2 linked regions of the Prochlorococcus marinus subsp. marinus str. CCMP1375 genome follow. The protein of the gene in region 1 binds, or shares a complex with, the protein of each later gene. Links are inferred from orthologs where the notes say so. Each region holds a gene or a part of one and is shown on either strand. Other genes may lie near its edges.

Evidence for each region. Proteins that work in one complex are often made in the same cells at the same time.
Region 2: the proteins of nuoH (region 1) and nuoB are in contact, whole or in part, in a crystal structure (PDB 6Y11), measured with the Thermus thermophilus proteins. The link is inferred for Prochlorococcus marinus subsp. marinus str. CCMP1375 from one-to-one orthologs. Residues at the interface, in WP_096411122.1 of Thermus thermophilus: Arg36, Val44, Arg45, Met46, Gly47, Pro48, Asn49, Arg50, Val51, Leu57, Gln58, Ala61, Asp62, Ile64, Lys65, Ile67, Phe68, Lys69, Glu70, Ile72, Val74, Glu223, Ala224, Glu225, His233, Thr234, Glu235, Tyr236, Ser237, Trp241; in WP_096411117.1 of Thermus thermophilus: Arg16, Glu17, Gly18, Leu24, Leu27, Val28, Trp30, Gly31, Arg32, Asn34, Ser35, Trp37, Thr54, Asp55, Ala56, Asp59, Ala61, Arg62, Phe63, Gly64, Glu66, Val67, Phe68, Arg69, Ala70, Ser71, Arg73, Gln74, Ala75, Asp76.

Annotation. Positions count from the first base shown.
Region 1 is NC_005042.1:180,259-185,332, forward strand. Bases 404-3,203 are described here. They hold nuoH (NADH-quinone oxidoreductase subunit NuoH), read right to left. Parts: upstream 2,463-3,203; coding sequence 1,344-2,462; downstream 404-1,343. Other genes in these bases: PRO_RS00915 (NADH-quinone oxidoreductase subunit J), read right to left, coding at 404-564; ndhI (NAD(P)H-quinone oxidoreductase subunit I), read right to left, coding at 561-1,220; PRO_RS00930 (citrate synthase), read right to left, coding at 2,532-3,203. Outside these bases: more of PRO_RS00915, read right to left, coding at 1-403; more of PRO_RS00930, read right to left, coding at 3,204-3,668; PRO_RS00935 (DUF3352 domain-containing protein), read right to left, coding at 3,785-5,074. UniProt on the Escherichia coli protein: NDH-1 shuttles electrons from NADH, via FMN and iron-sulfur (Fe-S) centers, to quinones in the respiratory chain. The immediate electron acceptor for the enzyme in this species is believed to be ubiquinone.
Region 2 is NC_005042.1:313,983-319,206, reverse strand. The notes cover bases 1,546-4,495. They hold nuoB (NADH-quinone oxidoreductase subunit NuoB), read left to right. Parts: upstream 1,546-2,631; coding sequence 2,632-3,360; downstream 3,361-4,495. Other genes in these bases: PRO_RS01630 (gluconeogenesis factor YvcK family protein), read right to left, coding at 3,909-4,495; PRO_RS01635 (NAD(P)H-quinone oxidoreductase subunit J), read left to right, coding at 3,363-3,908; PRO_RS01645 (NAD(P)H-quinone oxidoreductase subunit 3), read left to right, coding at 2,265-2,627; PRO_RS01650 (rubredoxin), read right to left, coding at 1,748-2,179; PRO_RS01655 (photosynthesis system II assembly factor Ycf48), read right to left, coding at 1,546-1,740. Outside these bases: PRO_RS01675 (photosystem II reaction center protein J), read right to left, coding at 1-64; PRO_RS01670 (photosystem II reaction center protein L), read right to left, coding at 79-198; psbF (cytochrome b559 subunit beta), read right to left, coding at 221-367; psbE (cytochrome b559 subunit alpha), read right to left, coding at 371-619; more of PRO_RS01655, read right to left, coding at 721-1,545; more of PRO_RS01630, read right to left, coding at 4,496-5,174. UniProt on the Escherichia coli protein: NDH-1 shuttles electrons from NADH, via FMN and iron-sulfur (Fe-S) centers, to quinones in the respiratory chain. The immediate electron acceptor for the enzyme in this species is ubiquinone.

The DNA.
Region 1 (5,074 bases):
GTTGTCTATAATATTGCCTGCTCTTTCACCAAGCTTCTCCTCTTCTGTAAGAAATACATCTCTTCTAGCTAATACTATTGCACCTATCATTGCCATTAACAAAAGTACAGAGGCTAATTCGAAAGGTAGTAGATAATCAGTAAATAAATGCTCGCCAATACGTTCTGTCGCTTCCTCTCCTATAGCTTGGGGACCTGGTGTTGCCCACTTTGTAGTTAAATTTACTCTAAACAAAAGAGCAAGAAGGCCAGCACAAACACATCCAGAGAAAAATCTTCTTATTTGCAATCCTGCTATAGGCTTTAGCTCTTCTCGCTTATTGACTAACATTATTGCGAAAAGAATGAGCACATTTACAGCACCTACATAAACCAATACTTGTGCTGCTGCAACAAAGCTTGCATTTAATAGAAGGTATAAACCTGCAACTGACATAAATACGCCACCAAGTAAAAAAGCTGAATACACAATATTCTCTATTAATACAACTCCTAGGCTTCCACTAATAATTACACTTGCAAGAATAAGAAAGCATATTTGCTCTGTACTATTCGCTATATTCATTTTGAATCTTTCTCTACTTTTAAAGAGTTAATATTAATATCTAAGTTATTATCTTCGCTTTTATTTGATTCTTTATTTTTCATCCAATCCATTATTTCGATTGGTAACTTACCTGCTCGTGAGCTATCTTTTGGCAATTCGTGTGGGTCCATAACTCCTTCTGGGAGATATCCAAGCTCTCTTAACGGCATTACTGATGGATCTGAAGTAACACTTGTTGGAAGTCTCCCTAAAGCTACATTGTCAAAATTAAGACTATGCCTATCAAATGCAGCGAGTTCATATTCTTCTGTCATAGATAGACAATTAGTTGGGCAATACTCCACACAATTTCCACAAAAAATACATACCCCAAAATCAATAGAGTAATTGCGAAGCTCTTTCTTTTTTGTTTCTTTATTCATTACCCAATCAACTACAGGAAGATTAATTGGGCACACTCTTACGCATACTTCGCAGGCTATGCATTTGTCGAATTCATAATGAATCCTTCCTCTATATCTTTCTGAAGGAATTAATTTTTCATATGGATATTGGACAGTTATAGGTCTTCTACGCATATGGTCAAAAGTTACTGCTAAGCCTTGTAATAGGTATTTGCCTGCACTTACTGCATCTTTACTGTAGTCAGCTATTTTTTGAAAAAAGGTACCCATTGGTGTGTTATCTAATTACTTGGTAAACCTAATGGTCAAATCTTACAGGGGTTTTGAGAGAAATAAGCGCCTTTATTTTTAAAAATGTAAATTGTCTTCAATTGCTAATTCCTTAAATTGATCTTATCCACCAAAGGCAAAAGGGAAGACTAGTTTTAATGCAGCTGTAAATAGCAAATTGACTAGTGAAATTGGCAATAAGAATTTCCAGCCTAGATCTAGTAATTGATCAATTCGCACTCTAGGAGTTGTCCATCTAAGTAATATTGCTAAGAAAACTAAAAGATATGTCTTAAATACTGTCATTACTATTCCTAATGAAGCAGTAATGATTTGAATGACAGGCGAATTGATTGATTGATGCAGAGTATTAGCTATTAATTCAACTGGTATGGGAAAACCCCAACCTCCTAAATAAAGAACTGAGACTAATAATGATGATAAAACTAGGTTAATGTAGCTTCCTAAATAAAATAACGCGAATTTCATACCTGCATATTCAGTTTGATATCCAGCTACTAATTCTTCTTCTGCTTCAGGAAGATCAAAAGGCAATCTTTCGCATTCTGCTAGAGCACATATCCAAAAAATTAAAAAGCCTACTGGTTGTCTCCATATATTCCAGCTCAAGAAACCAAGAGTATTTTGTTGATTAACAATGTCAATAGTGCTTAGCGAGTTACTCATCATCACGATTGCTAGAACTGCTAAAGCAAGTGGGATTTCATAACTTATTGATTGTGCTGCAGCTCTTAATCCGCCTAGAAGTGAATACTTGTTATTTGATGCATATCCACTCATCAATAGTCCAATAGGCTGAATACTACTTAATGCAATCCATAAAAAAATTCCTATGCCGACATTACTAATAAGTAAGTTTTGGCCAAAAGGAATAATTAACCAAGAAAGTATTACTGGAATTAAGACTAAAACTGGCCCAAGAGTGAAGAGCAGGTTATCAGCCTTGTCAGGAATAATGTCTTCCTTGACCAATAATTTCAAGCCATCCGCCATTGGTTGAAGAATGCCTAAAGCTCCTGCATACTCTGGCCCAATTCTTTGTTGAGCTGCCGCTGAGATTTTTCTTTCGAGCCATACGGTTACAAGTACCCCTATTAACGCCGCAGTTAACACTAAAAGCATTGGTAATGGCAACCAAAGCAAATGAGAAATGGTTGAAGATAAGCCCATATCTTGCAGAAGATGGTTGAAACTCACTTCAAGATCCAAGCCTGTATTCACTTCAGCAACTAAAACTGTTTTAAGAGTAGTGAACATTGAGGTTAATTAGGTAATTTTAATTTACTCGTATTAGTTTTTATTCCGTTCTTCTAATGCGCACCAAGCTCTGGTTTTCTTGCCAGTGTAAATTTGTGTTGGTCTGAAAATACGATTAGCACTTAGTTGTTCACGCCAATGGGCTAGCCAGCCAGCCACGCGCGAAATGGCAAAAATTGGAGTAAATAAATCTCTTGGGATTCCTAACTTTCGATATACCAGACCTGAGTAAAAGTCAACATTTGGATATATACCTCTTGGCCCTAGTAATGGAGAGGCTTCTTCTTCCACTGATCTAGCTACGTCATACATTTCATCTTTCCCAAATCTTGCAAATAGGTCTTCTGCAAATCCTTGCAAAAGTGTCGCTCTAGGATCTTTGACTTTATATTCCCTATGCCCAAAACCCATTATTTTGCTTTTCTGATCAATTGCTTGTTTTAAATAATTCCTAGCATTTTCAGGTGCGCCAATCTCTTCAAGCATTGCAATTACATCCTCATTTGCACCACCATGCAAAGGCCCAGCAAGGGTGCCAACAGCTGAAGCAACAACTGCATAGGGGTCAGTCAAAGTGCTTGCTGTAACTCGGGCACTAAATGTACTTGCATTTAAACTGTGTTCTGCATGAAGTATTAAGCATCTATCGAATACTCTGGCTGCGAGGGGGTCAGGTTCCCTTTCAGTCAACATATAAAGAAAGTTCGCTGAATAAGGTAAATCGTCTCGAGGTTGTATGGGATCTTGTCCTTTTCTGATCAGCTGAAAAGCTGCAACCATTGTTGGGATTTTTGCAATTAGCCTTACTACTGCATCGTAAATATATTGAGGGTTGTCAATGGCTCTTCTTGAATAAAATAGGCCTAGCGATGCAGCGCTTGATTGCAGGGCATCCATAGGATGGCCAGTCGCAGGGAAGCACTTCATCATGTCTCGAACTCTGAAGCTCAGTCTGCGATGCATTTGTATTGCATCTTCGAATTCCCTTAGTTGCTTTGAGCTTGGGAGATCTCCCCAGATGAGAAGATAAGTGGTTTCTAAAAAGCTGCTTTTAGCCGCTAACTCCGCAATTGAATAACCCCTATATTTCAGCTCTCCTTTAAGGCCATTAATGTCACAGATAGCTGATTGTGTAACGGGTACACCTTCGAGACCAGGCTTTAAAACCATGTTGCAGGGATCATTTTGATTGTCTATAGCCTTTTGCTCCAACTCGTGCTATTCATAAACATAACCGCAAAAGCAGTTCATTAATTCTGCGCATAATTTAAGTCAAGAACAATCTCCTAATCAATAGACAGCATTCCACGAACCTTTAATATTGAGTCTTCTGCTTCTTCTTCCCCAAGGGCTAAATTTAATCTGTTTATATTTGGGAGTGATGATTTGCTTGCAACTGTTTTTAGCAGTTGCCAAGGTTTCCAATGGTTCAATATTTTTTGAGAGGACCTTTGTCCAAGAGATAATTGTTGTTTGACAGTTATAAAATTATTGAATTCTGAGTTTTTTAATATATTACTTCTTTCTACTATTGATTTGGAATTATTTTCTTTGTCAAGCGAAGACAATGTATTAGTCCATAATAGTTTATTGGAATCTTTAGATAAAATTATCCCTATTTTAGGAGATAAAATATAACCATCTCCCCTTTTAATTGTCTCTAGCTTATTCCAGACTGTAATGTCTTTATCTTTGATATTAAGTGTTGATTTAACAAAATTTTGACTGATAAGAATTTGATCAACTATTGGAATTAGAGAAAAGTCTAGTGATTTTATTAACCATCCACTTTCTTTGTTAATTAAGACTAATTGCCCTTTACTTAATTCGATTAAGTTTGTAGCTATAGGAGATTCTAGATTAATAAGATATTGTCGTAATGCTTTTCCAATCAATAGAGAGTAAATATCAGAACTATTGTCATTTAAGATCTGTTGAGTATTATTTATTATTGCAATATCATTAGAATTATAGATCTCTTCTCCGAATAAATTTATTTCATTTTTATTCACAATCTCTTTTGATTCTAATTGTTCTTTGAATTTAAACTTGCTATCTATGTAAATATTTTTTCCTTTAGGAATAATTGAAGCTACAAACCCATTTAAATCTACTTTTTGAGCAATATTTTGAGGAACTTCTAAGAATGATTCCAATGCATCAGGTGATGCTATTATTAAAGCAATACCATTTTTAAGATTTTTTATTAGATCTTTTTTCTGATAATCACCTAGTTGGTTTTTAGTTGAATCTATAGACACATCTATTGCTTCTTGTAATATTTTCTTGTTAGAAGATATTAAAATTAAATTATTATTAAGCATAGCCATTGAGAGTTTTCTTCCTTCTATTTCTGATCCTGCAGCTTTCTCGTATAGAATTTCTTGACCTTGGTAAGACTCGTGCTCTATTTCAGCACCATTTATATTTTGATTTTCCCAATATTCATTTAAGAAGTTACTTGATTCATTAATATTTATTCCTTCAAATATTAAAATCCAACCTTTATTGATTCTATTTTCTTTAGAGTTGAAAATAGAAAAGCTAAAATCATTACTGACCCACTCTGATAAATC
Region 2 (5,224 bases), 130 kb from region 1 along the record:
CTGGTCGACCATCTGGGAGTCTATCTGGGAGACGGCCATCAGGTCCCTTTAATTTAGAGCTCATGATTGAAGAAGAATTTAATTAAAGAAATAGCTTGAGAACAAAATCCCGAGGACAAAAACAAGCAAAAGCCCTAAATAAAGGCTTGTTCGGTTCAGCTCAACCGAAAGCTTGTTTGGATTTGGATTAACTTGCATAGCTAGATGGATAAGTCGTAAATCAACGACGGATGAACTGCATTGCTGCAATAGCACCCAAGAAAAATACTGTTGGGATTGCCAATGCATGTACTGCAAGCCAACGCACCGTAAAAATGGGGTAGGTGCGGACTTCGACAGCCTGTAAGGGAGAAGAAGAGTTTGTCATTGGTTATTTCAGGCGCAGGTCAAGTTGAGCCTTGGATTCAAAGCGTTGTGACACTACTGGAGCCTTAGTTTCAGAAGCCTGAAAATAGGTGTCTGGTCTAGGAGTTCCAAATGCGTCATAGGCAAGGCCTGTAGACACAAATAAAAATCCAGCGATAAAAATCGCGGGCAGTGTTACGGCATGGATGATCCAATAACGAACACTGGTGATGATCTCAAAAAACGGGCGTTCCCCGGTAGAGCCGGCAGCCATAGCCTCACGCGGTATTAGCTGCTAGATACTAACAAGGGTGTATCTAAAGTTAGGGCAGGTGTATCAGCATGGTTACAGAGCGTTGTGCATTGGGCACCTAATTATGAATATCCAACCCATCGCAAAACATGCCCTCTTTCCCCTAATACAAAGCCTTTAGGAGGATTGCCATTAGGATTCTTGAGGAAAAATATGCGAATAAAGTTTGTTGGTGTTGCGTAACCAATTGGATCTTTTTCCCAACTATTTCCATCATCTTTGCTCACTAAAAGTGTCCCATTTCCTCCTCCTGCCCAAATATTTCCTTCAGGATCCCAAGCCATATCCATATAGTTATACCCATTAACTAAAGGAATAATCGGCTTAGACCAACTTTCATAGTCTCCGGAAGCATCATTTAGTCGAATCTCAGCTCCACGAGAAAGCATCCACAATTGACCATCAGGTTTAAACCCTAAAGTTTGAACTCTTTTACTACTAGCTCTTTGATGAGACTGCCAAGCTTGATCTGTTTTATCTAAAGTGACAAAGAAATTTCCCAAGCTACTAACGCTGACATAAGTTCCATCTTCTTTTCGGCGTAAATCACGTACTCCTCCGGAAGCTTCGGCAACCCTTCCTTCCCAATTCTTGCCTCCATCAGTCGTCCGATATACAGCCCCAGCAGTGGTAGCTAATTCAGCAGAAGATGTATCAAGGGTAGTAATCAAATAAGGATTTCCAGGCAACTGACTTCCTAGAGATAGCCTTGTCCAATTTTTCCCAGCATCTTCACTATGTAAAACCAAATTAGGTTGTCCCACGATCCAGCCTTCATCTTCTTTAAAATCAATGCTCATCAATCTAAAATTTTCTTCAGCAGGAATATCCAAATCTCTTTCTTCCCAAGTAGATCCTCCATCAGTTGTTTCAAGAATTAGTCTGTTTGCTCCAACTAAGAAGCCATGATTGTCATCCACGAATGCAATATCAAGAGGATTGTCATCATTGGCTAATTCAATCTCTTCCCAAGGACTACTTGATTGGACGGGGATTCTTGTTGTTGTTACGCAACCACTTAGGCCTAGCCCAAGTACGAAAATCAGAATCAAGTTAAAGGAAAATTTAATTAAACGATTCATAGGAGCCTTAATGCAGTGAATAAAGGGATAAGAAACAAGCAGCAGCAAAAGCTAAACCACCAAAAATAAGGACATTCTTTTGACCTGGAGGAAGAGTGTTAAAGCCAAAGCCATAAACAACGTTCTCTTCGAAACCATCACTAGGTTTAAATTTAGCGCCTATATCTTTGTAAGCAGAATATTTTGATCTACAAACTGGGCATCGAAACTTTGTCTGATCAATGTCCAAGAAAGAGGTGCCTGGTGAAATTTTATATTTCTTCAGCCCTTCCTTAGGATCATAAACATACCCACAATCTGTGCATTCAAATCGATTGAGGCTAAGATCCTCTTTGAGATCAGTAACTTCATGATCTGAGGTTTTCTCTGCATTAATAGGACTTTGGCCAATTTTATTGGCTTCTGTCTGATCTAATGCAGGTTTTAGTTCATCGCTCACCGTTTGCAGTCTCACACAACCCAACTCTATCGAGGAAAGTGACCTTAAGTGAGTGCCAAACTAATAATCAAGTATTTAATGCCCAATGTTTACTCTCCCAGGCTACGATGCATTTCTTGGTTTCCTTTTAATATCAGCAGCTGTTCCTGCTCTAGCGTTAGTAACAAACAAGCTAATTTCTCCAAAAAGTCAGCCTGGTGAAAGAGAACTTACCTATGAATCTGGGATGGAACCCATTGGAGGGGCTTGGATTCAATTTAATATTCGCTATTACATGTTTGCCCTAGTTTTCGTTATTTTTGATGTTGAAACAGTATTTCTTTATCCATGGGCAGTTGCATTTCATAAACTTGGCTTATTAGCATTTATAGAAGCACTCATTTTTATTTCAATTTTGATAGTTGCACTAGCATATGCTTGGAGAAAAGGAGCACTTGAATGGAGCTGATTCATTGAATAACATTCCTTCAATAGAAGCTGTAAAAGACATTCGTTCAGGAACATGTGGTCCTGTTGCTGCTCCAGCGGTTACATCCGATTTAAGTGAAAATATTATTCTCACTAGCTTGGATGATCTCCATAATTGGGCAAGGTTAAGCAGCCTATGGCCTCTGTTATATGGAACTGCATGTTGTTTCATTGAATTTGCTGCTCTAATTGGTTCTAGATTTGATTTTGATCGATTCGGATTAGTCCCTAGAAGTTCCCCAAGACAAGCTGATCTTTTAATTGTGGCTGGGACTGTAACTATGAAAATGGCACCTGCATTAGTAAGGCTTTACGAGCAAATGCCAGATCCTAAATATGTTATTGCAATGGGCGCTTGCACTATTACAGGGGGAATGTTTAGTGCTGACTCAACTACTGCTGTTAGAGGAGTTGATAAATTAATTCCAGTAGACCTTTATTTACCTGGATGTCCACCTAGGCCAGAAGCAATTTTTGATGCAGTTATCAAACTCCGTAAAAAAGTAGGAAATGAATCTTTTCTTGAAAGAAAAAAAATAACTCAAACACACCGTTATTTCACAATCACTCATAAAATGAAAAGGATTAATCCATTAGTAAATGGATCTTACTTAAATGCAAAGACTCAAAAAGCAGCTTTAAAAGCAGGGGATGATATATCACTTCCCACAAAGTCTGAATCAATTGAAACCACAACTAAAGAGTTGAATTAATTATGAATGAAGAATTAGATAAAAAAATAACAGAAGAAACTAATCAGGAAGTCTTAGAGCCTCAAAGAGGACCAATCAGTGAATTATTGTGCAAAGAAGGGTTGGAACATACTGTCAACGAAGTTGACCATATAGGGATTGAAATCATTAGTGTAAAGCCCGAATTTCTTTTAGATATTATTGTGAGTTTAAAAAATAATGGCTTTAATTATCTAGAATGTCAAGGTGGATATGATGAGGGCCCAGGTTTAAACATTGTCTGTTTTTACCATTTAATTGCAATAGAAAATTATAAGGATAGTGATAAGCCAAGAGAGGTTAGGGTGAAAGTATTTTTAAATAGAGATGGGGATCTAAAAGTCCCTTCACTTTATAAGATATTCCGAGGTTCTGATTGGCAAGAGAGAGAAACTTATGACATGTTTGGAGTAAATTTTGTTGATCATCCTCATCCTAAAAGGTTATTGATGCCAGAAGATTGGAAAGGGTGGCCATTAAGGAAAGACTATATACAACCAGACTTTTATGAAATGCAAGATGCATATTAATTACGCATCTCTTTTATACTTTTTATAAAAGCGCATCACTGCTAAAGATAGTTTCCTAGGATCATGCCTTAAAACAGACTTAGATATTATTTTTGATTCCTGTAATGATGCTTTGAATAATCTATAACCTTGAGATCTAAGCCTATTCCAATCACATATAACAGGCTCAGCTCCTCTAGAAAGATAATATTCAAGCAAAGCAGATGGTGGTAATTCTTTTTGTGCAAGAATCGAATTAAAGATTCTCCTTGTAACACCAAAACTTGCTAACTGAGCCTCAATTGCTCTGATATGCCCTGCCAAGTCGAGTCCATCAGTCTCACCAGGTTGCGTCATTAGATTACATATATATAGCTTTGGAGCCTTACTCCTTTGAATTGCTTCAACAATCTCAGGTACAAGTAAATTAGGTAAAAGAGATGTATACAAACTCCCAGGCCCAAGAACAATTAACTCGGCATTTTCGATTGCTTCTATTGCGCTTGGCAATGCTGGAGGCTGCTCTGGATAACAGCCAATTCTAATAATTGGTGACCTTACATTACCTATAGCTGACTCCCCTTCAATTCGTTCACCATTTTCAAGTTCAGCCCATAAACGAACATCAGCATTTGTAGCTGGAACAACTTGGCCTTGTACAGCAAGAACACGACTAGAAGCAGTAATTGCAGTTTCTAAATTCCCTGTGATGGAAGTCAAAGCTGACAAGAAAAGGTTGCCGAAGCTATGCCCAACCAGACCTGTTCCTGATGAAAATCGATATTGGAAAAGCCTAGTTAAAAGTGATTCTTCTGTAGATAAAGCTGCTAAACAATTTCTAATGTCACCAGGAGGTTGAACACCTAATTCTCTTCTTAAAATGCCACTACTACCGCCATCATCTGCAACAGTAACAATAGCGGTTATTCGACTGCTATACCTTTTCAACCCTTGAAGCAATGCGGAGAGGCCTGTACCGCCTCCAATAGCAACAATATTCGGCCCCCTATTAAGCTTACTTTTAGCTCGCAAAGCATCTATTAAAACATCATCCTTTTCAGGAGCAATGGCATTCTGAATTGATTTAAAGCTTCTACTTTGACCCCAAATTAAGAGGGAAATGCCAACAAGAAACACAATTGGTCCAGTAATACTTCTAGGCAAAAACTTAGTAATCGTTCCTATTAATAAAAATATTCCTTCAATAACCCAATAAATAGGTCTCAAATCAGCCCATATCGAAGCCCCGAAAAGAGCAACTATTAAACCAAGGCCGGAAGTAAGCATCCATCTTTTGACTACCAATCCAGGCAAAAGCCAACCTAGGGCGCGTTGAA